Regions from separate parts of the Alicyclobacillus hesperidum subsp. aegles genome, predicted to be linked through region 1. Evidence: riboswitches for the same ligand, from Rfam matches in the RefSeq annotation. Region 1 holds a riboswitch; each other region holds the start of a gene.
The links. A riboswitch is a leader RNA that binds a small molecule or an ion and turns the genes downstream of it on or off. The one in region 1 is predicted to bind cyclic di-AMP.
Positions count from the first base shown of each region.

Region 2: it holds a riboswitch for cyclic di-AMP, as region 1 does, so the genes downstream of both, QMF38_RS12780 (MFS transporter) here and QMF38_RS10900 (betaine/proline/choline family ABC transporter ATP-binding protein) in region 1, are expected to answer to the same signal.
Region 3: it holds a riboswitch for cyclic di-AMP, as region 1 does, so the genes downstream of both, QMF38_RS00725 (C40 family peptidase) here and QMF38_RS10900 (betaine/proline/choline family ABC transporter ATP-binding protein) in region 1, are expected to answer to the same signal.
Region 4: it holds a riboswitch for cyclic di-AMP, as region 1 does, so the genes downstream of both, QMF38_RS02930 (LysM peptidoglycan-binding domain-containing protein) here and QMF38_RS10900 (betaine/proline/choline family ABC transporter ATP-binding protein) in region 1, are expected to answer to the same signal.

Region 1 is NZ_BSBJ01000049.1:250,950-258,409, reverse strand. It holds gene QMF38_RS10930 (Glu/Leu/Phe/Val family dehydrogenase) at 1-318, shown strand, start outside; gene rocF (arginase) at 374-1,270, shown strand; gene QMF38_RS10920 (mechanosensitive ion channel family protein) at 1,329-2,183, opposite strand; gene QMF38_RS10915 (hypothetical protein) at 2,192-2,314, opposite strand; gene QMF38_RS10910 (ABC transporter substrate-binding protein) at 2,287-3,240, opposite strand; gene QMF38_RS10905 (ABC transporter permease) at 3,274-3,906, opposite strand; gene QMF38_RS10900 (betaine/proline/choline family ABC transporter ATP-binding protein) at 3,884-5,035, opposite strand; cyclic di-AMP (ydaO/yuaA leader) riboswitch at 5,130-5,275, opposite strand; gene QMF38_RS10895 (hypothetical protein) at 5,479-6,438, shown strand; gene QMF38_RS10890 (glycoside hydrolase family 95 protein) at 6,483-7,460, opposite strand, start outside.
Region 2 is NZ_BSBJ01000070.1:74,127-81,586, reverse strand. It holds gene QMF38_RS12795 (MMPL family transporter) at 1-1,137, opposite strand, end outside; gene QMF38_RS12790 (TetR/AcrR family transcriptional regulator) at 1,289-1,915, shown strand; gene QMF38_RS12785 (1,2-dihydroxy-3-keto-5-methylthiopentene dioxygenase) at 2,212-2,751, opposite strand; gene QMF38_RS12780 (MFS transporter) at 2,846-4,252, opposite strand; cyclic di-AMP (ydaO/yuaA leader) riboswitch at 4,540-4,668, opposite strand; gene QMF38_RS12775 (2,3-diketo-5-methylthiopentyl-1-phosphate enolase) at 4,892-6,139, shown strand; gene QMF38_RS12770 (MtnX-like HAD-IB family phosphatase) at 6,136-6,810, shown strand; gene mtnB (methylthioribulose 1-phosphate dehydratase) at 6,794-7,426, shown strand.
Region 3 is NZ_BSBJ01000001.1:130,576-138,035, forward strand. It holds gene QMF38_RS00700 (M42 family metallopeptidase) at 1-127, shown strand, start outside; gene QMF38_RS00705 (divergent PAP2 family protein) at 193-675, shown strand; gene QMF38_RS00710 (NUDIX domain-containing protein) at 681-1,205, shown strand; gene QMF38_RS00715 (DUF86 domain-containing protein) at 1,171-1,596, shown strand; gene QMF38_RS00720 (3D domain-containing protein) at 1,621-2,043, opposite strand; gene QMF38_RS00725 (C40 family peptidase) at 2,260-2,784, opposite strand; cyclic di-AMP (ydaO/yuaA leader) riboswitch at 2,784-2,926, opposite strand; gene QMF38_RS00730 (RidA family protein) at 3,116-3,508, shown strand; gene QMF38_RS00735 (DODA-type extradiol aromatic ring-opening family dioxygenase) at 3,511-4,470, shown strand; gene QMF38_RS00740 (alpha/beta fold hydrolase) at 4,487-5,317, shown strand; gene QMF38_RS00745 (MFS transporter) at 5,314-6,579, shown strand; gene QMF38_RS00750 (aromatic ring-hydroxylating oxygenase subunit alpha) at 6,607-7,460, shown strand, end outside.
Region 4 is NZ_BSBJ01000005.1:22,691-30,150, reverse strand. It holds gene topA (type I DNA topoisomerase) at 1-453, opposite strand, end outside; gene QMF38_RS02935 (MYG1 family protein) at 742-1,656, shown strand; gene QMF38_RS02930 (LysM peptidoglycan-binding domain-containing protein) at 1,698-2,519, opposite strand; cyclic di-AMP (ydaO/yuaA leader) riboswitch at 2,527-2,672, opposite strand; gene QMF38_RS02925 (L,D-transpeptidase) at 2,758-3,561, opposite strand; gene dprA (DNA-processing protein DprA) at 3,722-4,807, opposite strand; gene sucD (succinate--CoA ligase subunit alpha) at 4,933-5,835, opposite strand; gene sucC (ADP-forming succinate--CoA ligase subunit beta) at 5,851-7,005, opposite strand; gene QMF38_RS02905 (hypothetical protein) at 7,189-7,460, opposite strand, start outside.

The DNA.
Region 1 (7,460 bases):
ATCGTTGTGGAAGCGGCGAATGGGCCGACGACCCTGGAAGCGACACGCATCCTGAGCGATCGCGGTATTTTGCTGGTGCCAGACGTACTTGCCAACTCCGGCGGCGTGACGGTATCGTACTTCGAATGGGTTCAGAATAACCAGGGGTATTACTGGACGCGCGAAGAAGTGGAACAGCGTTTGGCACAAGCCATGCGCCAGTCGTTTGAAAAGGTCTACGCCACGTCGGTGCGCCATCAGGTGGATATGCGCCTGGCTGCGTACATGACAGGCATTGAACGTACGGCACAAGCTACACAGCTGCGCGGCTGGCTCTAAGCCCAGCCGCCTGGCGAGTGGCTCACCCATTTTGTAAGGAAAGCAGGGAACGGACATGAAGGAGATTCACATTATCGGCGTACCGTCCGACTACGGCCAAAACCGCCGCGGCGTCGACATGGGGCCAAGCGCCATCCGCTATGCCGGCCTCAAGGAGAAACTTGAGCGTCTCGGCTACCGTGTCCGCGATCTTGGCGATGTCATGGTGCCAACCCCGGAAACGCGGCACATTGAGCATCAAAAGCTGAAATATCTCAAAGAGGTCGTCTCGGTCTGCGAGGCCTTGGCTGAGCGGGTGCGCGATGCCGTCGGAAACGGATACACCCCTGTCATTCTTGGGGGCGATCACAGCATTGCCATGGGCAGCCTGGCTGGCATGGCCGCTGCCAAGAAGCAATTCGGCGTGATCTGGTTTGACGCGCATGGCGACATGAACACAGACGAAACCACGCCTTCCGGGAACATCCACGGCATGCCGCTAGCAGCAAGCATCGGCATCGGGCACGAGGCGCTCACGGGCCTATTCGGCATTCGCCCAAAGGTGCAGCCGGAGAATGTCGTCCTGGTCGGGGTTCGCTCCATCGATCCGCCCGAAGCCGAACTGATTCGTCAATCAGGCGTGCACGTATTCACCATGGCCGACATCGATCGGATGGGCATGGACGCCGTCATGCGCAAAGCGATTGAGCTTGCGGCAACGGGGACGGACGGCATCCATCTCAGCCTGGACCTGGACGGCCTGGATCCCATGTTCGCCCCGGGCGTCGGGACACCGGTCAATGGTGGCGTGACCTATCGCGAAGGACACCTTGCCATGGAACTTTTGTCCGAGTCCGGTACGCTTTTGTCTGTCGACGTCGTCGAAGTTAACCCCATTCTCGACCACCGCAATCAAACGGGACGCATGGCCGTCGAACTCGTGGAATCTTTGTTCGGAAAACGGGTGTTGTAAGCGCAATCCCGTAAGGCCCTTGCGAGGGGACGCCGCCGCAGGCGGTCCCCTCAGCCCGTCAAGCCTGCACGGGCTTGTGCCCGCCTTGCATATAGACGACCTTTTGTGCCGGCAAGTCGATTCCATGTTCCGCAAAGGCCCGATGGATCCATTGATTCGCCAAACGCATCACGCTCCACTGCGTGTACGGCTCACACTCGGCCGTCGCGCGGATCGTGTAATTGGAGTCGTTGAGCGCATTCATGCCAAGGACATCGATACTTCCCACGATATTGCTTTGCGTTTTCCGGAGTTGTTCCATGACATCGCGCACGATGGAGATGGCCAGATCTGCATCCGCGTTGTATCCCACATTCACATCGATCACGGCAATGGAATTCTCCTTGGAACAGTTCACAACCTGCGTGATTTGCCCATTGGGTATCACCACCACCTCGCCTGTCCATATTTTGAGCACCGTGATGCGCAAACCGATGGATTTGACCTGGCCGGTCAGCCCATTAATCGTCACATAGTCACCGACGCCATACTGATCCTCAAACAAGATGAAGAGCCCGTTAAAAAAGTCCTTCAGCAAGCTTTGCGCGCCAAAGGCAATAGCAATGCCAGCAACGCCCGCTCCGGCGAGAAGCGCCTCAATGTGCACGCCCACAATGGGAAGGATGGTGAGCAATAGGATAAAGTACACCGAGTAGCGAACGATGTTGGTAAAAAGCGAATTCAACGTATGTTGCCGACGCTCGTCCAACTTATTTCGCGAATAAATGATTTTGCGCAAAACCTTACAAGATACGTGGATGAAAACTTTTGCCCCAATCAGCAGGGCAACAATCCGCAAAGCATCCCAGGATATGTGTTCTGCACCCATGACATGTGTCGCCACAAAATGTTGAACTGTTTTCCACATCTGCATATAAGCTGTCACCCCGCAAGAGCATCGTTGTGCAAATAGCCACCAGAGTGCACGAAGAAGCCCGCGCGCAGGCGGGCTTCGTTTACATTCGTGACGATGAACTTTAAATCAGGCCTTTCGCGGTGAGCCATTCTTTCGCCACCTCAGATGGCGACTTTTTGTCGACATCCACTTCGGCGTTGAGCTGCTGCATCTGGCTGTCGTCTAGCGTCCCTGCCAGTTTGTTCAAGATGCCTCGCAGTTCGGGATGCGCCTTTAGCGTACTGTCTCGAACGATAGGGACCGCGTAATAAGGCGGGAAAAAGTGCCGATTGTCTTGTAACACTGTCAGATGATACTCAGGGATTTCCGGATCCGTCGAATAGCCATCGACGACATCCACCTTTTTGTCGATCAGGGCTTCGTATTTCAGCCCAACCTCCATGGTCTTCACCGATTTAAAGTGAGCGTCATACACCTTTTCCAATCCAGGCAAGCCGTCGGCGCGGCTGACGAAGTTCTGCTCCGAACCGAGCGTCAGCGACGGGGACTTGGCCGCAAGTTGGGAGAGCGTTGAAATGCCGAGGCGTTTCGCTTCGCTTGCGCGCATCACCATCGCATAGGTGTCGTTAAATCCAATCGGTTTTAACCAGGTGATATGATACTTCTGCTCAAACTGCTGCTTCACTTCGTCATAAGCCTTGTTTGGATCCTGGGTTACTTTGTCGTGCAGGATGTTGACCAGACCTGTTCCTGTGTATTCGACATACGCATCGACATCGCCATTTTTCATTGCGTTCCACAGCACATTCGTATCCAAGTTGTCTTTCATGACCACGTGCAGTTTCGGATCGTCGTGTTGGATCAACAACTTCAAGACATTCGCCATAATGAGCTGTTCCGTAAAGTTTTTGCCGCCGATGACAATCGTGTTGCTGTTACTGGCCCCGCCCGTTCCACAACCTGTAACGGCTGCGATCAGCGCCAACGAAATGGCGGAATAACTGGCGGTTCGCAGCTGGCGACGCCCTGAGAAAAACCCAAGTAGCGACCTTCCGTAACGCCCAAATCTACGCAAACCACTACCTCCCTAGCAGATAAACCCGTCTCTTCATCTCAGCCCTCTTGGCGTCATTCGCCGATCAATCCAGTGCAACAGTTGATCGAACACGATGGCAAGCAACGCTGCCGGAATCGCCCCAACCAGAATCAATGGCGGATCGATCATGTTGACGCCCCGCATGATTAAATCGCCGAGGCCGCCAGCGCCGATAAACGTCGCCAACGTCGCCACGCCAATCGTCAACACCGTGGCGGTGCGCAGCCCCGCCATCATGACGTTGCGCGCAAGCGGCAACTGAACGCGAAAGAGCGTTTGCCACTTCGTCATGCCCATGCCTCTTGCCGCCTCTATCAGACTCTGATCCACTTCCATGATCCCTGTGTACGTGTTTCGAACAATCGGCAGCAGAGCATAAAGTACGAGCGCGATCACGGCCGGCACCGTACCAATGCCGAACAACGGCACCATAAAGCCGAGCAACGCAAGGCTCGGAATCGTTTGAATGATGGACACCACCGTGAGCGCCACATTCGCCAAGCGGGGATGCCCCGTGATGTAGACGCCAAGCGGAATGGCAATGGCAGAAGCAATGAGAATGGAAAGGACGCTTAAGTAAATATGCTGGCCAAGCGCCGTCCCCAAGGCTCCCCAATTGCTGTTAAACGCTTGCCAAAGCGGCATCCTCATGCACCTCCCCGCCGGTCGGTGTCATCAGCTTCAGCACGCTACCACGAGTTACGGCGCCCAATAACCGCTCCTCGCCGTCGACCACCGGCAAAAATCCGTGACCGTCCGCCTGCAACAGCGCAATCACGTGTGCGACGTCCGTCCCCGGCTGAATGACAGGCACGCTGGCGTCCATCACCGTCGCCGCCGTCGCGCCTTCGTCGGCAAACGAGCCAAGCACGCGCATCGCATCGACGACCCCAAGATAACGGCCGCTGCGATCCGTCACAATCAACCCGTTCACTCTTCTGGTCCGCATCAACTGAATGCACTCGGCAATGCCCCGATGCGGGCGAACTGTGACAGCCTGCACGATGGCATCTTCGATTGTCGCCCGCGTCGCCGCCTGGGCAAACCGCTTTTCGCCGACAAATTGCCGGACGAAATCGTTCTTGGGGTGCCGCAAAATCTGTTCCGGTACATCTTGTTGAATGATCTTCCCGTGCTGCATAAGAACGATTTGGTCCGCAATCTTCAACGCTTCATCCATGTCGTGTGTGACGAAGACAATCGTCTTTTGAAGCTCTGCCTGCAGCTTTGCGATCTCGTCTTGTAATTGTTCGCGACTGATGGGATCTAACGCACTGAACGGCTCATCCATCAAAATGATCTCTGGGTCGGCCGCAAGCGCCCGTGCTACGCCAACGCGCTGCTGCTGGCCGCCGCTTAGTTCCTTCGGATAGCGCGAGGCAAACACTGCCGGATCCATCCCCATTAAATCCAACAGCTCATACGCCCGCTTTACGCACACATCCTTACGCTGTCCCTTCATGCGAGGCACCAAGCTGATGTTTTCTTCAATGGTCAGGTGCGGAAAAAGCCCAATCTGTTGAATGACGTAGCCAATTTCGCGCCGCAATTCCACGGGATCTATGCGCGAGATATCGACGCCATGGACAGAAACAGTCCCACTCGTGGGCTCAATCAAACGATTGATCATCTTTAAAGTGGTTGTTTTCCCACACCCGGACGGTCCAATCAACGTCACCAAGTTGCCTTTTTCGATGGACAGGTTCAGATCGTGAACGATACTTTTTCCACTAAAATCTTTGCAAACGGAAATAAATTCGATGGCCTTTGTCATATCCGCTCCTTCCCCAAAGCTGTCGAACAATCAGGCAGGAGATCTTCGTCACACGAGTGCTGAAATTAAGAAAGATGATTGATGCGGAAGATCCAAACACACACTTATTCGCCTACGAGGTTAGCTGACGGATTCGGCACCCTCGGCGCCTATGCAAACGAATTGGGCGTTCGCCTGCAATTCACCCCAATAATTGGTTCCCCCGTTCCTGCCAGCGGCAGGATTCGGCCCTTGATGTCATTTGGTTGGAGAAAGTGTGTATGGAGAGTAGTGTACCACAACGTGAATGAGTTGCAAGTACCGGTAGGCCACACCCAACAACGGGAAACCCAAACAGGAAATCCAGCAAACCATGTCGAATCTGACATAGGTCACGCTGATGGGACCTCTACTTGACATCTGCATCCGGCAGCCCAGGCTGCCCTATCCGAGGAGGATTTTCTATGCCACAACATCGCAAGGTCGCGATTGCCGCCTTCGCCGTTTTGGGCAGCGCCCTGGTATTGACAGGATGCGGTGGCCAAACGGCCACCAGCCCTGCGAATACGGCCACGCCGTCACCCTCGGCAAGTGGGGCAAACAATACGGCCGGAACGGAGAACAACACGAGCTCTAACCAATCCAACACAACAACCAACGGGACATCCAACAGCGGCAGCCAGAGTCCTGCCAACAACTCGTCGTCTGGCGGCAGCAACAACGACTCGTCCAACGGGACGGGCACCGTGAAAGTTTCCGGCAATTTCCCGTCCATCGTCACACAGGCGATGACCTCGCTTGGAACAAATGGATTCCCAGGCGCGGATGCGCCGACGTTCGTGCCTCAACCGACGTCGGGAGGCAATCCCTCGTACGACGCCCATGAGACGGTACCGACGACAAACGGCCCGCAATTTTTGGCCGGGTACCATGTGAGCTTCACAGCGGGCGGGCAAACCTATGCGTCTTACGAGATCGACCATTTTGCAAATACGCAGACGGCAATCCAGAACGTCAATACGTTCGCAAGCGCGCTTAAAGGCGGCAAGCCCGCGTCTGGCGGCAGTGGCATCGTTCTGCCGAACAACCAGTCGGCTGCGCTCTCATCAAGCGGTGGATCGACCGTCATTCACTGGACAAACGGCAGCTGGACGTGCCAGGTCGTCAACGAAAACACGTCGGTACCGCCGACGCCGATTGCGGACAAACTGGTCACACAGCTGGCCGCGTCGAGTCTGCCAAAGCCCGACGGAACGGGTCGAGTCATCGTCGATAACGCCAATCCTTCGGGAACGGACTTGACCGTCACGCTGGTCTGGAGTGCCAATGGCAACGTTTATCAGGTGCAGACAACCAGCTCTGCCTCGTCACCCATTACATCGGCCTTGCAAATGGCATCGTCCCTGCAGCCATATCCAGGCTGAGGCAGGTCTTGCGGCAGGAGCGACGTGCGACCCAGCTCCTGCCGTCAGCTTTCGGATTTGCGCCGAATGTGGTAGCGCATCCCCGCCGTCACGGCAAAAGCAAGGGTTCCGTCGACTCTGTCCACGGCAACTTCTCCATCCCCGTCCGTGGTCACTACAGCGTCATCTGCATCGGTAAGTCGCACGACGCAGCGTGCCAATCTCTCCGCGTCCAGTGCCACCGTGTGCCACCGACCACCTTCCCATGCAATGTCGATTGTATATCCGCCCCGGCAACGCAATCCGCGCACGCGCCCGCGCGGCCACGCATCCGGAAGCGCCGGCAGCACGTGTATCTCGCCTCGGTGCGATTGCACCAACATTTCCGCAATCCCTGCGATCACGCCAAAATTCCCGTCAATCTGAAAAGGTGGGTGCGCATCAAACAAATTGCGGTACACCCCGCCGCCCTCGCCATACGCGGTATCCTCGACCAACGTCAGCATCTTGCCAAGAAAGCGCCATGCCGCATTGCCCTCTCCCAAGCGTGCAAACAGACAGACTTTCCAGGCAAGGCTCCAGCCTGTGCCACCCTCACCGCGATCGATCAGCGATTTGCGCGCAGCGGCACGTAACTCCGCGCAATCGGGCCATGTCAACTGATATCCCGGATAGAGTGCATATAGATGCGATAGATGGCGGTGCTGAGGTTCTCCGTCCTGCCAGTCTTCCATCCACTCCTGCAGTCTGCCGTCGCGTCCGATGCGAAGGGGCCGTAATCGCTCCTGCCATGCGGCCCACTCAGCGCAGAGCTCGGCATCGACGCCAAGCGTCGACGCAGCCGCGATGCAGTGGGAAAACAGTTCCCGCATAAGCATCACGTCCATGGTCGAACTGGCGGAAACGGCGCCTTTCTGCCCATCTTGTGTGACAAAATGGTGTTCCGGTGACGTCGACGGAATGGCGAGGCCTCTGCCCGACGGATCGGATGCCAACCAATCAACGCAAAATAAAGCGGCGTCGCGCATTAACGGATAGGCGAC
Region 2 (7,460 bases), on a different contig from region 1:
GGTACCCGCGTCTGGGCGCGGTATGAAAGGAAAGAACGCGACACGCCCCAGGATGGCAAGGAGGGCGGGCAACAGTGTCACGCCGGCGAGAGCTATGATGGCAATGGCCAAGCAAAACGGAACGGCAAATTCATGGTACGACTGGTAACGTGCGAAAAGCAGTGACAAGAGGGCGAGGGCGACGGTGAGTCCACTCATGGCAATGGCCCCGGCTGATCCGCCGACAGCTTTGCGAATGGCACTGTACTTGTCTTCGGATTGATACAATTGTTCTCGGTACCGGGCGACCATCAACAGGCAATAGTCTGTGCCAGCTCCGAACAGTAGGACTGTCATGATGGACGTTGTTTGCGCGTCAAAGGTAATCCAGTGGTGAGCGGCTAACTCCCCGAGGATTGGGCTGATGAGCCCATATGCGATCCCGACGGTCACCAGCGGTACAAACGCGAGAATGGGTGAACGGTACATGACGATAAGCAGTGCCAGAACGAGCAATGTCGTTGCCATAAGCAAAGCGAAATCCGCGTGCTGAAATAAACTGACCGCATCGACCGCGATGCCAGCCGGACCGGTAATTCGCACGTGAAGTCCATCGCCGCTCAGTGGGCCCTGGATAGCGCGACTGCCTGCCGCGGCATCCACAACGTGTTGAATCTGTACCACAGCTTGATGCAATTGCGCTTGTGTAGCGCTGCTTTTGAGCGTGATCGGTAATACGAGAGTCGTTTTGTCCTTAGACATCCATGGCGCGAGGGCAGCTGCTGGCATGGAGGCAAGAGGCGGTACTGCGATCTGCGAAGCAACCGGATGACTCTCGAGCCTCTCGGAAACGCTTTTGATGATTTCGATATCTTTGTTTGTGAGCCCTTGGCTGTCATACCACACCACCAGTGCCGGTGTCCCGGTTGATGCAGGGAAATTCTTCTCTATCCGTTGTTCTGCTTGCACACTGGGCGCGGAATTTGGCAAATAGGAAGCATTGTTGCTTTCTACTCGGTTTGCCGCTGGGAATGCCAACGACGCCACCACTGTGCAGAAAATCCATATGAAAAGCGTAAGCCACTTGCTTCTTCGTCCAGTGGTCCATTTAGCAAGTACACCTAGGTAACTTGCGTGCTCCATTCCTTCCACACACATCCTCTCCTTGCAACTAGGATATCGATCCGAAATTAAATATACCGGAAGGTTAATTTGTCTGTCTATATGGCGCTAACCACAGAGTGTGCTTTGGGCATGCTATACTGATGTGTATGCGAATCGGACGGCTGTTGGATAGGAGGGCTGTGGCGTGCGAAAAGAGGAATCACGGTCACGGCGTCCTGGGCGACCACCGGCAGATTCGGTGGATGTGCCTACTGCCGACCGGATACTGCAGGTTGCCGCGAAATGCTTTATGAAATCTGGCTTTGACAGTGTCAGCATGAGTGAGGTTGCGCGGCAGGCTGAAGTGACGAAGGCCGTATTGTACTATTACTATGCATCCAAAGCGGAACTGTTTCTGCGCTCGTTGCTATATGTTATGGAGATTTCGCGGCAGCGGACCGTTGCCATTCTTGAGAGTTCAGAGCCGCTGTATGCTCGTCTCGAAAGGCTTACCCGTATTCGCCTAAGCATCGACGTCACCTTGGACATGAATTTTATTATGCGCGGCAGTGAAGACGTATTGTCGACGGAACAGTTGGCGGAATTGCGCTTGGCAGAGGAGCGTTTGCTGGAGGCCTTGGCCAGTGCATTTGAAGAAGAGATGCACGCAGGTGGCATTCGCCAAGCATCCCCGGAGTTCATCGCCCGCACATATTTGTCGCTGTTGGTCATTGGCAAGGGGCACATGCAAAGGCTAGGTGCTGCTGCCGATGTGAACACCATCGCGGAGGAGATCGTTTCGTTATTATGGTATGGCATTGGTGTGAACTGAGGTAAGTTACTCCGATGGCGATCCGCCCAAAATACGGGCTACCGGGCGAATGCCCTTGGCGCCGCCCAGCGGCTTACATATCGTATATCGAATCCACCATGACAAAGGAGGATGACGATATATGTACGGTGTTTTCGGTGGGTATACGCGTTGGGCGGTTGTGTTCCTCATCATCTTTGTGCTCTTCTTCCTGTTCGTTCCGGCAGCTCCGGTTGCAACGGCAACCTGCTGACGTCTGAAAAACAAAAAGCGGCGGCCCATCTCGGCCGTCGCTTTTTGCTTCTTATAAAGGATACTCACGCTTGCTGAAAAGCGGGATCGGCATAAGGGTGTGCAACCCAGCCGGCGGGATCGATAAACAGTCGTACAGCGACCACTTTTCGTTCGTCTGTCAATGTGAAAAAGTGCGGATTGCCTTCCGGCACCGAGATCACATCGCCTGCTTGCAGGACGACGTCAAAGTATCCATCCTTGCCTTTGATCACGAAAATGCCGCTGCCAGCCGCGATGGCACGCACTTCATCCTCCGTGTGCGTGTGCACCTGCTCAAACTTCTTTAACATGTCTTCAATATTCGGCGTGCTGTCTGACAGGGCAATTACGTCCCATTTGACGTACCCTCGTTTCTGACTAAGCGCCTGGATGTCTTCGTTGAGGGCCGCGAGAATTTCGTCCTTTTCTGCATCGGTCAAGACAAACTTGTTTTGCAGGTGGGCAGGCATTTTTGCCTCGACATCCCAGTGATCGTAGTACACGTCGTTCGCGGTGAGAAACGTACGCACTTCATCTTCGCCGCGGATCTCTGTGCCAGTGTCACGAATGCGGATGACCGCCATCGACCATTCCTCCTTCAAGTACCAAGGGTGGCCGATGGGCCACCCATACCTAACGCTATCTTAAATTTGGTGTAGACGTTTGTCTATCTGCAGATTATCGCGAGATGTGACGAACCGATTGCGATTGTCTGGCCCCTGCTGTGCTGTGTCGATGCGATCTCGCCACCTCGGCAACGCTGGCTTCGTTGAGCGTTTGTTGTGTGGTTTCCGGTGCAAGCAGGATACAGACGACGAGACCGCCCAGGGTCACGAGCGCTCCAACGAGCATCGTGGGTCCGATGCCAAAGCGCGACAGACCCCAGGGGAACAAGTAGGTTCCGAATACTGCGCCAAACCGGCTGATACACGTTGTAATACCGACCGCGGTGCCGCGTACCTCTGTTGGAAACAGTTCGTTAGGCGCAAGCCATTCCATCACGTTCGGGCCACCTGAGAATAGCGCGTACAAGATAAAGCCCAATAGAATGATGGCCAGTGGCCCGCTTGGGAAGAAGCCCAAAAGGGCAATGCCGACAGTCATCCCGGCGAAAGCGATGATGATAAGGCGTCGCCGCCCCCAACGGTTGACCAGAAAGAGAGCCGGAATACAGCCAATGAGAAACAATGCGCTGATGATGGCAGCGCCGTAGCCTGATGCACCCGTGAACAGGTGGTAGGACGTAAGCATTTCGGGGCCGAACGTCAGCATCGCGAACAGCGGTGCTACGGCCGCCATGTAGAACAGGCCGACGTATAGAGTTCGTTTGACGTATGCACGCGAGAACAGCTTCAGGTAACTGGTGCGGCCTTTGCTTTCTGCGGGTACCTCGATATCCGCCAAGGAGGCTTCCGGTCCATATACCGACCGTAAGACCTGCAGGGCCTCATCCTTACGCCCCTGTTGCAGCAACCAGCGCGGCGATTCAGGTGTACCCATGCGTAAGAGAACCAAGATGACGGCAGGAACCGCACTGCTAGCCAAGATCCAGCGCCAAGCCTCCGGGCCGATGGCGAGCATCCACTGGCCCACCAGATAGGCGACCGTCGAACCCACGTAATATGCCACCAACGTCACGCCGAGCATCATACCGCGATGGCGGCGCGGGGCAAATTCAGTCAACAGGGATGTCGCAATCGGGTAATCAGCACCGACGGAAATGCCAAGGACGATGCGCAAGGCAAATAACTCCCAGGCGTTATGAACGAAAAACTGCAGTACGGAAGCGACGATGAGCAAGATGAAGTCGATGGTATACATCAATTGGCGGCCAAATTTGTCGGTCACATAGCCGAGAAATCCGCCAATAAAGATGCCTATCAACGCAGATGCGCCAATCAAACCGCTCCACATTGCATTCAAATGCAATTGGGGCGTGATTTGGGTCAGGGCGATCGCGATGATGCTGAGAATGTATCCGTCGAGAAATGGGCCGCCGGAAGAGTAAATCGTCAGTTTTAGGTGAAACGGACTAAACTTCGCGTCTTCTACCACGTTGGTGGTTTTTGCAGACAAACCATCCATCCCCTTTCTTCTTTTGGCAACAGAGATGTCAACGGGAAGCCCAAGCGCGTGCAAATGAACAGCTTCGCTTGGTGTTCAGATTTTTGGGCGTGAAATTTTCTGGGCACGAAATATAAAGGTATGCATCTTCCCGTGGCGATGGGGCGCCCAAAAGCGAACCCTTGCGTTGGCGTACAGTGCTTGGCTTTAAGATCAGGGATTGGATGGTGGATCTGCAGCTGAAGATTCGTGGAAAGGTTTGAGCAGGACAACACAGAAGGGACTTGCAGTATACAACATGGGCACAGCACTCCTTTCATGACGCTTGCGAGGTTAGCTGACGGGTTAGGGCTGAAAGGCGCCCCACGCGACAAATGCGTTTCACCCCAGGTATGGGTCCCCCGCTTCCCCATTCGGGAATTCAGCGTGGCAACAAACGTTGCTCTTATTACGTTAACGCAAATATTGCATGGTTGCAAATGAACTTGTCCACAATACTCACAGGTTTTATCCACAATTCATCCCCAGTTATCCACAGTGTGCTGTGGAGAAGTGCTGTGCTATGAACATAACGCTTGTGTATAATGACGAATGGGCCATCAACAGCCTTGTGGATAATTTGGTTGACACGAGTGGATTGGATGAACGGGGTGTACATAGATGAACGATGTTACCAGTACAGATATGCATCGCGATTCGCGCTATATCGTGGCCACATATCGGTTGCGCGATCGCGAAAATCGGCTTGCAGCCCGTGCGGAGGGTATCGCCATTGGGCTGACAATTGGCACGTGGACAGATCTGCCGTCGTTGCGTAAGGAGCAGGTGGCAGCTCATTGTGGACAGGTACAAGGCATTCGCGTTGTCGATGCGGCAGAAGCAGGCGATGTGATTGCTGAAATCGATATTGCTTACCCTGTTGCGAATCTTGACACGACCTTCGCGTCTCTGCTGACAACTGTGTTTGGCAAGCTTTCGATGGACGGCGAAATTCGCTTAGAGAGGTTGTCCTTGCCCGAAGCGTGGGAGCGTGTCTATCCAGGGCCGAAATTCGGCGTCAACGGCGTTCGCGAACGCTATGGCGTATTCGGGCGGCCGTTCGTGATGAGTATTTTCAAAGCTTGTGCGGGCCTTACGCTGGAAGAACTGGTCGCCCAGTTTGGCGAGCAAGCATCGGGTGGCGTCGACCTCGTCAAGGACGACGAGATTTTCTTCAGTGAGGCACATGCGACGGCGGCCGAGCGCGTTGTGGCGTATCGCGAGAAGGCGCGTCAAATTGCAGTACAGACCGGGCGGGAAACGGCGTATGCGGTCAACCTGACGGGACCTGTGCACCAGCTGCGCGAGAAGGCAAAACGCCTGGCCGACCTTGGCGCCGGTGCCATCCTGTTTAACGTCGTTGCCTACGGATTTGACGTCCTCGCCGATCTCGCTCGCGATCCCGACGTTTCTGTACCAATTCTTGCACATCCGGCGGTATCCGGCGCCCTCTACGGGTCGCCGAATTACGGTATCGCCGCAGATATCGTGCTGGGTCAACTCATGCGATTGGCGGGGGCTGACATGGGCATTTTCCCGTCCATGTATGGCAGCGTGACATTGGGTGGCGAGGCCACGGATCGGTTACTTGGGCACCTGCGTAAGGACGGCGTCCATCGCAAGGTTCTACCAGCACCATCTGCAGGGATTTACCCGGGACTCGTTCCGCAGTTGTACCGGGACTTTGGCATTGACCTCATTCTCAATGCAGGCGGTGGCATTCATGGCCATCCAGGTGGCGCCAGCATGGGTGGACAGGCGTTCTTTGACGCGATCGCGGCTGTACAAGAGGGCGTACCACTCCAAGATGCCGCTGAGGATAAGCCGGCTTTAGCCGCTGCCATTGCAAAGTGGGGGGTGCGGGCGTGACGGTTCGCGTAATTTGCGATTTTGACGGAACGATTTCAGAACGCGACATGATTACTACGATTATGGAAAGATTTGTGCCTGAGGAAAGCCAGCCCATCATCGAGGCAGTCAAGCAAGGTCGACGAACCGTGAAGGATGGCGTCGAAGCGATGTTCCAGCTGATTCCTTCGGATCAGTATGACGAGGTTACCCGGTTTGCACAGGATCACACACGAGTTCGGCACGGTTTTCCACAATTCATCCACACCTGTGCACAACTTGGGTGGAAGCTGTCCGTAGTTAGCGGCGGATTCGACTTTTTCGTGTTGCCGGTTATCCACAAATTCTCCACAGGGACTGTGGATATCTATTGTAACCACCTCGATACAAGTGGCCGACGGCTACATGTGCAGTGGTCGCACCCTTGTGATCCAGCTTGCGAGGGTGGTTGCGGACTGTGTAAGCCGAGCGTAATTCGGCAACTTGTCCAGCCAGGGGACAGCGTGATCGTCATCGGGGATGGCGTGACAGACTTTAAAGCGGCACAAATGGCAGACTTCGTGTTTGCGCGGGCGCAACTTTTGGCATTGGTAGAGGAGCGGGGCATTCCACATCTGCCTTTTACAACGTTCGACGATATCGTAGCAGCTATCGACGACAAGGAGGCTTCACTTCATGCATACATTCAGTGAACAGGCACAGGGCGTGATCGAACTTGCGCGCTTCGCCTCTGACAAGGGTTGGTTGCCTGCCACCAGCGGGAATCTCTCAATTCTGGTCGAACGCGATCCGCTCCTGTTTGCGATTACGCGCAGCGGTGCGGACAAGCAACGCCTGACCGAACGGGATGTGTTACTAGTCGACGCCGACATGCGGGTGCAAGGCGAGACCTCATACAGGCCATCTGCCGAGACGACCGTCCATGTTGCTTTGTATGACAAACTGTCATGTGGCAGCATCCTGCACGTACATACGGTGTATAACAATCTGATTAGCGAACTGTTCGCCCGGCAAGGATATGTCGAAATTGCGCATCACGAATTGCTCAAGGCGCTCGGGCACTGGGAGGAAGATGCTTCTGTGCGGATACCGATTGTCCCGAACTGGGCGGATCTGCACCAACTCGGCCAAGCTGTCGCGGATGCGGCAAAGCCCGACGTGCCTGCCGTACTCGTTCGTGCGCATGGCGTGTATGCATTCGGCGATACCCCAGACGCGGCGCGCCGGCACTTGGAAGCGGTGGAGTTTCTCTGCGAGTATGTGTACCGGTTGGAGCTCATACGCAACGCAGGCTTCGTAAGCCCATAAAAAGCCGTATTCGATCCGCCCGACTCGGCAGATA
Region 3 (7,460 bases), on a different contig from region 1:
GACACGGTACATTCACAGCCACAACGCCATTGTGCACGAGGACGACTACTTCCAGGCTATCCAATTGATCACGGCTCTTGTCAAGGCACTCGACAAAAGTGTGGTCAAGGAAATTCAAGAATGGTAAAGTGATGGTGGGTACAAGCGGGCGCCGTTGTTCGGCGCCCTGCCTATCAAGGAGGGCCGCTGTTGATGTCAGACGTTCCGCACTTCCTATTGGGGCTGTGGGCCAATACTGCGCTGATGGCGGCTATCTGTGCCATCGTCTTTACACAGATATTGAAAGTTCCCATTCATTATCTTACGACGCGCGCCTGGGATATACATAAGCTACTGGACGCGGGCGGCATGCCAAGTTCACATGCTGCCGGCGTTGTCGCGTTGGCGAGCGCTTTGTGGTTTGTCGTGGGTCCCTCATCCCCGGTCTTTGCGACTGCGGTTGTCTTTGCCGCCATCGTGTTGTACGACGCCGGTGGCATTCGTCGACATGCCGGCGAGCACGCAGTGCTTCTCAATCGAATTGCAATGGAATTTTCTCAACGTGGGGAGTCGGCTGCAACCGTTCAAGAGGAAGGAGAGCGCCTTAAGGAGATCTTAGGTCATGAACCGAGCGAAATCATCGTCGGGGCTTTCTTGGGTCTCGCGATTGGAATTGCCTTTGGGAAATGGTGGTGAATGCGGTGCATTCGAGCGCTTGGCAACCTGCTCGCCATCTGCATACGGATATTGAGCGTAGGGCAGCTCACCCTCCGCATTCGGTCATCGTTTTCGCATTTGCTTTTGACAGTCTCGTCTGGGTTCGCCATCCCCTACGCGGTTGGGAGTTACCCGGCGGCAAAGTGGAGCCGGGCGAGACGCCGGAGCAGGCGGCCCACCGCGAGGCTTGGGAAGAGGCTGGGCTCAAATTGGAACATCTCGCATGGCTGGCCGAATATACCATTGTATTGCCAACAGGCACAAAAGGCTTCAAGTGGGTGTATACAGCCGATGTTTACGACGTAGCTGCAAGACCTCAGGGTTCTGAAATTGTGGACGTGTGGATACCACGACCAGCCATCAATCCCGCAGATGTGAGAATGGACGACACCGTGAGTCCAGTGATGAAGGACGACATGTTTTCGAATTTATTCCCCATTGCGCGTCAGAGATGGTTAGAAAGGAGGATGTCGGATGTTCCTCACCGATGCTCACAAGGAACAGATTGAGACGTGGTTAGCGGGGCTTTCCGAACGAGTAGCGTGGTTGCAGACGCTATCCCAGCAAAGTGACGCTTGGGAGCAAGATTTGACTTGGCGCCTTGCCGCCGAGCGCGCATTGCATACAAGCGTCGAGTACGTGACAGACATCTCGTCCCTTATCATCGATGCTTTGGTCATGCGCGACCCCGGCGGCTACGCCGACATTGTGAAGGTCTTGGTCGAAGAACAGGTTGTCGACGCACAATGGTTCGATTCGTTCACGGGCATCTTCGACCTACGCACGAAGTTGCTTCGCGATCACGCACAGGTCACACCGACCGAGATTCGCCAAGCAGTCGTGCGTTACGCAAACCAGTTTTCCCCCTTTATCGATGCGATCCGTGCATACATCAAGTGATACGGCTCAGGCTCACAGCGTGAATCACACGTCTGTGAGATTGTCCGGGATATAGACCGTGACCTTGCACTGCTTCACTCCAAACTGCAAGGCATTTCTCCTAGATGGCATCAGCACGTCGATGTGACGTCCGCGAATGGCGCCGCCGGTATCCTCGGCGATGCGCCAGCCCACCCCCTCAATGTACAGTAGGCTTCCATACGGAATCACAGTAGGATCGACGGCAACCGTTCGGCCCGTTTTCGCAAAAGTGCCGGTTGCGGTGATGCCAAAGCCAGGATCCCCGGGATCTTTACCCGTCGAAATGCGATCCAAGTTGTATGCCGTGATCGTAAAAAGATCGCTTTCCTTGCGATATTTGCGGATGTCATAATCACGGCCAAACACGGTGATGGCACTTGGCTGTGTGGACATATCTGTCCGCTGGTACACATGGTGGGGTCGCACGCAGTCACCTGCGGTAGCCGGCGCTTCGCCCCACCATAACGATGTACTCACAACCGCCGCAATGCAAAAGCCAGATAAGTGGTAACTGTTCATGTCTGTAATATGTATCGCAGGCGGCGAAACATACATCGCAAAAGTACATTCGCGAGCCAAAAGGCAAAGGGCTGCAGGCAGTCGATACCTGCAGCCCTTTGCGGGAAACATGGGATTCGTAGATTAGTACATTTTCCTTACAGCTGTAAGGTGGTTGCCCCAATACGATCCCGGTTTGACGCTCAGGAAGCCAACCTTTCCGAGCCCTCCGCCGCACTGAATCATTTCGCCATTGCCTGCGTAAATGCCAACGTGTTTACCATACTCGAAAATGAGCAGATCGCCTGGTTGCAAGTTTGACTTGGGTTCCCTGATTCCCACTTCGTAATACTGCATGCGGGACGACGTGGTGAACTTATAGCCAAGCGCATGATGGTACACGTACTCGACAAAGTTGGAACAATCAAACCCGTATTGCCCTCGGTCTTCGTTATGCCCCCAAATGTACGGGGTACCAAGTTTGCTTTCTGCCACTCTGAGAACAGCGTTGGTTTTTACCTGATACGAGGCGTTTTCGCTGGCCAACGGACGAATGTTGTGATCGATCGAAACCCCTGGCGGCAGATTTACACTTGCCATAGCTATCGTCGATCCCAGTGCGAGCGTGGTTATGGTTGCAGCGACGGTGGAGATTGCCTTCTTGAACATCAAATTCCTCCTAAAGCCTCCGAGGTTAGTTGACGGGTTCGGTGGAAGAACAGTCCCTACGCCCCGGCTGTGCCGGATGGCGATTCACCCCATGTATTGCAGTCCCCCGTACCTGAAATTCAGGATTCGGCTGTTTTTGTGAGTTGTACGTAAAAGGTTATCACGGCGGTAAACCCAATTCCTTATGAGATCAATGGTGCAATTGGCAATCTACTCACGCTAATAGATGATTGTTGACAATATTGTCGGTTCATATCGTGATCGAAACGGGCATAGATTGGGGGCAAGGGAGCATGTGACAGGTGGATTCGTTCTTAGGGGGTGTTCGTATATGCGGCGCACAAGTATTGAAATCGAAGGTGTTACGCACGGTCAGACGCCGATCCCGCAAGGGGCCAGGATAGGGCCATTCGTTTTTTCCTCAGCGATTGCCGGTGTCGATCCCGCGACAAAACAAATTCCGCCCGACCCGTCGCGACAGGTGGAGTTGGCGTTTCAAAACGTCGCCGCCTTTATGCGCAATGCTGGAGGCAGGCCCGATGACATCATCAAGATGACGGTCTACGTCGATGATGACGACATGCGAGCCCTGGTCAATGAGGAGTGGGTCAAGATGTTTCCTGACCCGGCATCCAGACCGGCACGACACGCGATTTGCGGGCCGTTGCGACGGGGTGCACGCGTTCAACTAGAAATCATCGCGGTCATCGCGCAGGAGGTTTAAAGATGGCGAAAATCGTCTTAGGTGTTGGTTCCTCCCATAGCCCGCAAGTAAGTAGTCCGTCCGAGGTGTGGCCCTTGCATGCCCAGCGGGATCGCGAAAATCCGGACACACAGTATGAACAGCGGGAGCTACAGTACGCGAACGTCCTGGCACCACAACTTCGGCCGGAGGTTTGGCAACGTAAGTACGAGCAGTGCCAAATGGCAATCGACCACTTACAAACGGTGATTGCACAAGTAAGCCCTGATGTCATCGTCGTCATCGGAGACGACCAAGAGGAACTGTTTTGGGACGAGGTGAAGCCGGCGTTCGCCGTGTACTGGGGAGACGAAATCGTCGATTTACCACACCGTTTGGAAGACTTACATCCTTCTCTTCGCCCTGTGATCTGGGCCTGGCACACGACGGATGAGCCTGTGCGCTACCGGACCGAAAGCAACTTGGGCAAGCACATCTTGCTGCGCATGACGGAAGAAGGGTTTGACGTTGCACAAAGCAGGACGCAACTGCGAGATCGGTCTTTGGGACACGCGTACACGTTTGTGAAACGGAGGTTGGTGCCACAAGACATCCCAATGGTACCGGTCTTTATTAACTGCTTCTTTCAACCGAATCAACCGACTCCGGCGCGTTGTTATGAGTTCGGGCAGGCGCTGCGGAGGGCAATCGAATCATGGGATGCCGATCTGCGCGTGGCCGTGATCGGATCGGGAGGCTTGAGTCATTTCAAGTTGGATGAATCTTTGGATGAACTGGTCATCCGGGGACTCCAAAATAAAGATGCAAGCATTTTGAAAGCGCTTCCCAGGGATCGGCTGGAGGGGGCTTCGGGTGAAATTCTGAATTGGATCGCGGCCGCAGGAGCCGTTGAACACCTGCAGCTTGAGTATCTCGAATATGTGTCTGGCTATCGCTCACCAGCCGGTACGGGTGTGGGTATGACGTTTGCCATCTGGAGATAAGAGGTGACATGGTTACATGAATGACATCCGTACCATTGAGCGGAGGACTGTTGAGCTGAGTCACGGCAAGACAGTCGTTTGGGAGGCCGGATCGGGGGACCCCGTGGTGCTATTGCACGGTGTTCGATTTTGGGAAGGAGGGGATTATTGGATTTCCACGATTCAAGCACTCTCCGCACAGTTTCACGTGTATGCGCCCGATCTGATGGGGTGGGGCGATGGGGAGAGGCTGTTTGTCGAATATTCGTTCGCATACCTTGTCGATTTCGTGCGAGAACTGCAGGATGCGCTGGGACTTACATCTGCTCACATCGTGGGTCACTCGATGGGCGGTTGGGTCGCGGCCCTGCTCGCCTATGAGAGCCCAGAGCGAGTTCGCACGCTTACATTGGTGGCGAATGGTGGCATGTCCACTTCCACGCCGCACATGATGAAACAGGTGCAGGTGCCTACTCGTGAGGAGCTTGTGCAGTATGCCCGGGGAATCGGGCAGATGCGTGAGAGCGAAATCAACGAGGCCGTAGAAAGATGGCTCGCGCGTGTCGAACGGCCCGATGCAGTGGCTGCGTACACGCTCATCATGCGGCACATGACACATCCGATACACCGAGCCCGATATAATCTCCGCCGAAGATTGCGATACATCAAGGCACCGACGCTCATCGTCTGGGGGGAGTTTGATTTGGTCAATAGCGTCGAATTTGGCAAGGAAATGTATCAGGCCTTACCTGCCGCACATATGGTCGTCCTACCTTGCGGCCACGACTGTGTAAAGGAACAGCCTGATGCCTTTCACCAGGCACTCATCCCGTTTTTACGGGAGTACGCGAAGGGGGATGGACCATGAAGTCCAAATCGTCTTTCTGGACGTATCAGAATGGCATTATTGTGATGATGTTTTTTGCCTTCGGTCTTGTCTTTATGGACCGCCAGAGCATTACGTTTCTTGAGCCTTTTATTATTCCCGCGCTGCATTTGAATAACGCGCAAATAGGTATGTTCGCTTCTGCGTTGTCCGTTTGCTGGGGCGTATCTGCGTGGTTTTTCTCAAGCTATTCCGATCTCATCGGCCATCGCAAACCTATTCTCGTCATCTTCATGGTTATTTTTGCCCTGACATCTGTGCTATCGGGCGTCGTGGGGTCGTTTTTGGCGATGTTTTTCGTCCGCGCCCTGATGGGGCTCTCCGAGGGACCTGTGTTTCCCATCGGCGCAACAGCGGTCAAATCCGTCTCGACGCCAAGTCGACAGGGCTTTAACATCGGCTTTGTGCAAAGCGCCAGTGGTTTACTTGGCAGCGCGATCGCGCCGCTCGTCGTCGTCGGATTGGCCAATGCGTTCAATTGGCGTGTCGCCTTTTATCTATTGGCGATCCCGGCACTTATTCTCACGCTGATAGTGGCGAAATACATGCGTGAACCGCAAATTCGGTATGAAGATACACAGGCAGAAGTGCATCGGTTGCGCTGGTCCGACTACAAGGTGATCTTCCGCAATCGGAACACGTGGCTGTGCCTGATTTGTTCTATTGGTTTTATCACATGGTTGATTACATTTGCGACCTTTGCCCCTGTACTGATGACCGAGGTTGACCACATCAGCACGACACAAATGAGCTGGGCCATGAGTGCATTCGGCTTCGGATCATGGATTTGGGGATTTGTCGTCCCATTCATCTCCGATCGCATCGGCCGCAAACCCGCATTGATCGCCTCTGGCCTCTTAGCGACATTGGCGCCACTCGTGCTTGCGGAGGTGCACACGGGAATCGGCGTGCTGATTGTCCTTCTGTTCGTGCTTGCCATCGGTCAAGGCTTTTCTCCTGTCGTGATGTCCATCATTCCCAGTGAGTCTGTGCCGGCCGTGTTTGCGGCATCGACCATCGGATTGATGATGATGATTGGCGAAATTTTTGGTGGTACTGTCGTGCCTACGCTTGCGGGCGTCGCAGCCGATCATTTCGGATTGACAATGCCGATGTTCATTGCAGCAGCGGGATCGTTCCTCGTTTTCTTGATTGGCTTTGGCGTTCGTGAAACAGCGCCACGTAAAGTCGGTCAGACTCGTCGCGGGGGAAACCAGGCCAATGCATCGATGCCTTCCGTTTAATAACGCTTACAATGGGTGGTGAAGGATATGAAGTATGGCAAACTTGACCGATCGCTTCTCGAAAACGTGCGTGCGAAAGTGCAGCGCGGATTGTTGCCACAATGGGCGTTTACCGATCCGGATGTGTTTCAGGTAGAGCTCGAGCGCATTTTCGCAAGGACGTGGAATTTCCTCGGGCACGAATCTGAGGTCGCACGTCCGGGGGACTATGTCACACGCTGGATTGCGCATGATCCCGTCTTGTTGGTTCGTGATGCAGAAGGCAAAGTGCAAGCTTACCTCAATTCCTGCACACACCGCGGTACGAAACTGTGTACAGCCGACTTTGGAAACAAAAAAGCCTTCACCTGTCCGTACCACGGCTGGACGTTCAATCTTGCGGGGGAACTCACCGGCATTGTCGCAGGAAATAAAGTCTACGGCGAGGAGATGGATCGCAGTCAATGGTCATTGCGGAAGATCCCACGGGTTGAAAGTTATCAAGGCATGATATTTGGATCGCTGAACGAGCATGTAGAACCTCTCGAAACATTTCTAGGGGACATGAAGTGGTATTTTGACTTGATGCTGGGTCGTAGCGATCACGGCATGGAGGTACGCGGCATTCCTCAGCGATGGATCATCCACACCAATTGGAAAATTAGTGCCGACAACTTTGGAGGAGATCCTTATCATACGGCGATGACGCATCGGTCCACCGTTGAATTAGGGATCAGCCCAAAAGATCCTATGTATGCAAGCTACGGATATCAAATCGTCTTGGATAACGGGCACGGCATCAACATCGTTACGCGCCGCAAAGACATGAATGTGCCGCCGTTTCAGGGACTTCCACAAGACATGTGGCCAATGTTTGAACGCAACCTCGATCCGGTGCAACT
Region 4 (7,460 bases), on a different contig from region 1:
ACTTAACTGATAACCGACAAGGCGATCCAAGATCCGTCGCGTCTGCTGGGCGTTTACCAGGTCCATGTTAATTTTGCGAGGATGTTTAAAAGCCTGCTGCACGGCGTCCTTTGTGATTTCATGAAACACGACGCGGCAGTCTTCGTCAGGATTCAAGTCGAGGATGTGTTGTAGATGCCACGCGATGGCTTCCCCTTCACGGTCAGGGTCGGCTGCGAGAAACACCTTTTTGACCTTCTTACTCGCGTTGCGGAGTGTCTTGATCACATCACCTTTACCGCGAATTGTAATATATTTGGGTTCAAATCCATGATCCACATCGACGCCCAACTGCGACTTAGGCAAATCCCGTACGTGTCCCATGGAGGCTTTAACCGTATATCGACTTCCTAAATATTTACCAATCGTCTTTGCCTTGGCCGGCGACTCGACGATAACCAAATAATCCGCCACAGCATATCCTCCTGTTCGTCGTACGCCTTGGCAGTGCCGTTCCTTAGTTCAACCCATATTATCACCGGAACAAAAATCTTTGCAAACAAGGCCACTTTTATATTGCGCGATTTGCAACCGGTTTTCCATCGTGAATCGTGTCGAATTTCTTCTATTATTTATAATGCGAGCGGTGAGTCCGGAACACACCAGGACAACAGTTGTACAGCCGAGCGATTGATGTTAACGTGAAGTCATATGCGCGGTGTCATCCGTGTTGGATGCATGAGCGAAAGGTGGTCAACAGCAATGAAAATTGGCACCCATCACGGGAAATTTCACGCGGACGAAGTGTTCGCCGTCGCAATTCTGCGTCAACTGTATCCGGATGCGGAGGTCGTACGCTCGCGTTCACCTCAAGCGCTCGCTACCTGTGATATTGTTGTCGACGTAAACGGCTCACCGTATGACCATCACACAGTTGACAAAGTATACCGTGCAAATGGTTTACCCTTTGCATCCGCTGGGCTAATCTGGAGGGACTTTGGTGCTGCGTTGATTTCGCGCTTCGGTGTCGAAGATGAGGGAAACCGCAACATCGTGCACACACATATTGATGAAAAACTTATTCAAGCGATTGACGCCATTGACAACGGCATAGACCTCGACAGAGACACCCGTATTAAGGGCATTTCAGAATTAGTAGGATCCTTCAACCCGCCATGGAATGCGGCCGATGATGAAAACGAGGCATTCGAACGTGCTGTCCGCTTTGCGACTGTCATTCTCGACAATTACATACGTCACGAAATTAGCCGAATCGATGCGGTAGAGATTGTCAAAACAGCATTTCAAGCTCGAACGGAGCCAGCTCTTATGGTCCTTCCGAGGTTCTGCCCATGGACAGAGACTTTAATGGAATTGGACACACAGGCAAATGTATTGTACGTTGTGTTTCCAGACAAAACCGGACAGTATCGCCTACAGGTCGTACCGAAAAGCCCTCGCAGCTTCGAGGCGAGAAAGCCCCTTCCTGCCTCTTGGGCAGGAAAAGAAGGAGCGGAGCTCGCCGAGGCATGTGGGACCACAGACGCTACGTTTTGTCATCCAGCACGATTCATCGCAGGTGCCCACAGTTTAGCGGGCATACTACAGATGGCTCGACAAGCAATCGCGTCGCCAAACGACGTCGATCTTTCAAAAGCAGGTCAAAAACTTCAATAGGGTGGAAACATCAGTGTGTTCCACCCTAATAAATGTACGTATCACTTTGCAAAAACCAAATTCCCAATCTGACGAATCACCGGTTGCTGACGTACCCAACTGCCCGCTGGCGTTTCGGCCGGATTGTAAAAGACCAGCGCACCGGGAACCAGGTCTTGTCCTTTTTGTAGAACGTCCTCTGCTGCTGTAATGCTGGAGCTGTTTGGTGCTGTGTAAATATATCCGTTTGCAACGCTCGTAAACTGGTAGTGGCCGTTGCTCACTTGGAACACGACCTGCTGAACCGTGTTCCCGTACCCACCCGCTGCGATACGATGCATAATGACATCGCCTACCGCAATTTGCGCTTGCAGAGATTCCCCGCCTGCTTCAGCGTTAATCACGTGTTCAAGCCAATATAAGTTGCTTGTAGTATCGGATGTGGGTGCGGCAACATGGGCATTGACTGCCTGATTTGCTTGTCTGGTGCCATTTGTCGTAGGAGTAGTCTGAGCGGATGTGATCGGAACGCGGATCGTCGAACCGATTTGCAAATTTTGCGGATTGACTTGTGGATTCGCAGCCAGCATGGCACTAAGAGTGACTCCATAACGTCGACCAACCGTAAACAAAGTATCCCCTGGCTTGACCACGTACGCTGTGGGGCTCGGAACTTGCACGGTAGCACCCACCTGTAGATTCATCGGATCCATACCAGGATTCGCTGCTTCAATACTTTGCACAGAAATACCAGCACGATGAGCAATTGACCACAGCGATTGCCCTGGTGCGACCTTGACGGTCGCGGCCATCGCGGTCGAAACACCGAATCCACTGGTCAGACACATCGTCGCTGCTGCGAGTAACCAATGTTTTTTACGCAATCTGCCCAAATCCTCTCGTTCTGCCTCCGGGGTTAGTTGTCGGGTTCGGGTGACGAGACACCCGTCGCAGATGGCGATTCACCCCAAGGTCATACAACCAAGAAGTCCCCCGTACCCCAGATAATCAATCTGGAGACTCGGCTTAGTATTTGACGACGAAGAGTATAACAGCAAGGACATAGCGTATGTAAGATAAAAAGTATTACATCACATGATATATATGGTGACTTGATGGATGTTAGTGTTGTTCTTGCGGATCACCAACCGTTACCAACGTGCCATAATCCGTTAACTCCCATAACCGTTTCGCGTCGTGAATGGCCAATTCCACACATCCCGCACTTTGCGGGATACCGTACCGAGATCTGGGAAGGCCATGCAGCGCTTCACCCTGATAGAAAAAGCTTACATACGGTACATGGTCGACATGATACGGTTTCCCGCTTGGTCCAACACCGTCCATGCTTTGCTCCCGATTGCGTAGGTAAATCACATGCGTGCCTGCGTGCGTAGGTGCTGCATCGACGCCGGTACTACACGGGGCCGAGAAGATCCAGGATCCGTTTTCCCATACGCGAACTGTCTGCGGGATCGACTGCTTGACATATACATACCGATACGGGCGGAACGTGCCGATGACACACGTCGAAGAGAGCGCAATAGCCCGAAACACGGCTGGGCCCGCAAATCCATCCGGCCGCAGGCCATGGTCCATTTCAAAAGTCATGACTGCACCTCGGGTCAACTCGTTATAGCGACACGGGTCCCATAGCTCCCGTAAGGTATCCGGTACGTTTGCGTACTTCCACGTAAATCTCCCGATATTTGGCGAGCCCCAGCCTGCACGATACAATCTGTCCGTCGGGACCAAATCATGAAAGGTAAAGGGCAAATACCCTAGTTCGGCCAACCGCTCATGTAACCAATACACACGCGGATCAGTGTCGCCAATCGTAAGCACATGTGGAGTGACCGAAACTCGATCTCGGTCGCCGAATTCCGCACCGTATACGCAATGCGCAGGTACAATTGCAACGCTCATACAAGTCAAACACACGCTGCACAATCGTATGCTTCTCTGAATCCAAGTACGCGCCGTATCGAGACCGAACACTGCGATCACCCCCATGAAGCTAGGGTGATATGCAAGTCTTCAGCTTAGACAAGGGATTCTTTTACACGGATACATAATGAATCCTATTTTACAATATCACCTGGTACCTACCGTCGGGCAGCTTTTCAACCAGGTGCTCCACCTCAAGTTCCAATAATGTGGCATAGATGTGCCCAGGGGGCATTGACAATAAGAGTGCCAATTCTCCCGCCCGAAGCGGACCGTCCTCAGCCAGCCTATCGTACACTTGGGCTATATGTTTTGGCACTTGTTTGCGCACGGTTGTCGTAGCGTCTCCAATGCCAAATTGGTCCTGAAGCAATATTGCCGGATCGACCAGCGGGATGGCTCCGTCGAATAACAATTGGTTCGATCCGCGACTGGCGCGGGAGGTGATGGGCCCCGGCACGACGTAGACATCGCGGCCAATATCAAGTGCGACGGCCGCCGTGCCAAGTGCGCCGCTACGCTCGCCGGCTTGTACTACGACAGTGCTATTGGATATACCCGCAATGATGCGGTTGCGCTCCGGAAAATGGTGCTTACGTACCAAGGAGCCTGGAGCATATTCGCTCAGAAGTAGTCCCCGCTCACCAATCTCGGCATAAAGTCTCGCATGAGATGGTGGATAGCACACGTCCACGCCGGAACCGAGAACGGCGACAGTCGCTCCACCTGCCGCAAGGGCTGCTTCATGTCCAATGGCATCGATCCCCAACGCCATACCGGAAACGACTATGCCTCGGGCTTCCGCCACCGTCGTTGCGATCCACTTGGTGGCGGTCACTCCATAAGCTGTGGCGCGCCGCGTCCCAACCACAGCGACGGACACAAGAGAACTGAGCAAATCAACATTGCCCCGCGCAAACAACACCTCGGGCGGATCAAACAAAGCTTCAAGGTTTTGTGGATAAATTGCATCGCCGCGCACGATACACGAAATGTTCTGTTCACTGAGACGACTCTCCAACATACTGATGTTGGGGGACGATTCCCGCCATGCTACCATGCGGTGCACGGTTTGCGCATGCAACCGTACAGACTCGGTCCAGTCCGATTCATCCGCGTTTGAAAATGATATAGCCGAGCCAAACACGTGTAGCATTCGTCGCCATGTGGCTGGTGCCAATCCTGGGCAGAGCGCCCAGAAGAGTCGCAGTTCCCGTTCCGTCACAAGTACCCACACCTTCCCGTCATCGACGTAGCTTTATTGTCGAATTCGACATGGAAAGCGTCGATTGCAGATCGTAAAAAAGCCACCCGAGGCATATCGCTCGGATGGCTTTTTGTCGCACTTCGTTAATGGGTTTTGCAGACTTCCAACAACCCGCGTTCCTCTAACAACGTATAGAGTGTGGAGCCCATTTCCGACGGCGTCGGTGCAACGCGAATACCGCACTCTTTCATTTTCTCGATCTTGGATTCAGCCGTACCCGATCCGCCCGAGACAATGGCACCAGCATGCCCCATGCGCCGGCCAGGAGGCGCCGTCGCACCTGCGATAAAGCCAACTACGGGCTTTTTCATGTTCTGCCGGATCCATTCCGCCGCCTCTTCTTCTGCTGTACCACCAATCTCGCCAATCATGATGACCGCTTCAGTGTTCGGATCATCATTAAACATTTTTAACACGTCGACGAAATTGGTCCCATTCACCGGATCGCCACCGATACCAACAGCAGTAGACTGGCCAATACCGCGAACCGTCAATTGGTATACAGCTTCGTAGGTCAAGGTACCAGAACGCGAGACCACGCCAACCTTCCCTGGCGTATGAATGTACCCTGGCATAATACCGATTTTGCATTCACCAGGTGTAATCACACCAGGACAGTTTGGCCCGATGAGCCGCGTGTGCTTTCCTTCCATGAACCGCTTGACCTTCACCATATCCAACACTGGGATACCTTCGGTGATGCAGATGACGAGGTCAAGTTCAGCGGCGACCGCTTCCATGATTGCATCGGCCGCAAACGCGGGTGGTACATAGATGACGGACGCGTTTGCACCAGTTTCACGAACTGCTTCCTCGACTGTATTAAAGACCGGCAGCCCCTCTACCGTGGTACCGCCCTTACCAGGTGTCGTACCGCCGACGACATTCGTGCCGTAGGCCAAAGCCTGTTGCGTGTGAAACAAGCCTGCCGAGCCGGTAATGCCCTGAGTAATAACACGCGTATCTTTATTTACCAAGATGCTCATGATGGAATTCCCTCCTTACACAAGCGCGACGATCTTCTGCGCCGCATCGGCCAGCGAATCGGCCGCCACGATGGAAAGACCTGATTCGTTGAGAATCGCCTTGCCCTGTTCAACGTTCGTACCTTCCAATCGCACGACCAACGGTTTGTCCAATCCGACCTGCTTGGCTGCCGCAACCACACCATTCGCAATGACGTCGCACTTCATGATGCCACCGAAAATGTTGACGAGAATTCCTTGTACTTTCGGATCGGAAAGGATGATCTTAAATGCGGCCGTCACCTTTTCTTCGCTCGCGCCACCACCGACGTCCAGGAAGTTAGCCGGAGCCCCGCCATAGTATTTGATAGTGTCCATCGTCGCCATCGCAAGGCCGGCTCCATTGACCATGCAACCGATGTTTCCATCGAGCGCGATGTAGCTGAGGCCGTACTTGGAAGCTTCAATTTCCTTTGGATCTTCCTCGTCCTCATCGCGCAGAGCCACGATATCAGGATGGCGATACAACGCGTTATCATCAAAGTTCAATTTGGCGTCCAGCGCAAGAATGTCACCTTCGCCGGTCAAGACGAGCGGATTGATCTCCGCCACGGAACAATCCTTGGCAACAAAAGCGTTATAAAGGCCCATCATAAATTGAACCGCCTTGCGGACAGCCGTTGGCGGCAACTCGAGCTTATACGCCAGATTGTTGGCTTGGAATGGATTTAATCCCGTCGCCGGATCAATCGTTTCGCGGAAAATCTTCTCAGGGTGCTGTGCTGCAACCTCTTCGATCTCGACCCCGCCTTCTTGGGACGCCATCATCACGATCCGCCCTTGCGCGCGATCCAGAACTAGCCCTATGTAGTACTCCTTTCGGATGTCCGTCAGCTGTTCAATTAAAAGGCGCTTGACAACTTTGCCCTCCGGGCCAGTTTGGTGAGTAACCAAAGTTTTCCCAAGCAACTCCCGTGCGTTGGCCTCAACTTCTTCGAGCGACTTCGACACTTTGACGCCGCCCGCTTTACCGCGGCCGCCCGCGTGAATCTGGGCCTTTACAACAGCCTTGCCGCCGAGCTCCTTCGCCGCAGCAACCGCTTCCTCAACGGTAAAGGCAACCTTGCCTTGCGGAACCTTCACGCCAAACTCGGCCAGCACGGCCTTCGCCTGATACTCGTGGATGTTCACGATGCCAGTCCTCCTTTGTCCACCCGTACCGAAACGGTACCATAAAAACCGGACGAACGTCGTCTGAGCGTTCGTCTTGTTTTCTCTATCAGAATAGAACTTCTAGGAGCGTTTGACAACGTCTCGTCCGGTTTAGGTCATGTAAACGCATACAATCGAACCTTGACAAAACGATACTTCATTTTATAGCCACGGGTGTAGGAGACAGCATAGATAAGCGAACGCAAATGTTCCGACGAGTACACCAAGCACTTTCATCGCCGCCCGCTCCTTCAATACATAGAGCGTCAGTCCCAAGGCAAGACCAATCGTATTCGTGAACAGGCTGACGACGAGAGCCCCGGCCCTCCATCCGACAGGACACAGTCCCACGATCGCAAAAGCCACAGCCACGACGGCCAACGCGTAACAGGTGTAACGCAAAAGCCACAGCCCAGTCAGCCCTTCGTACGGTG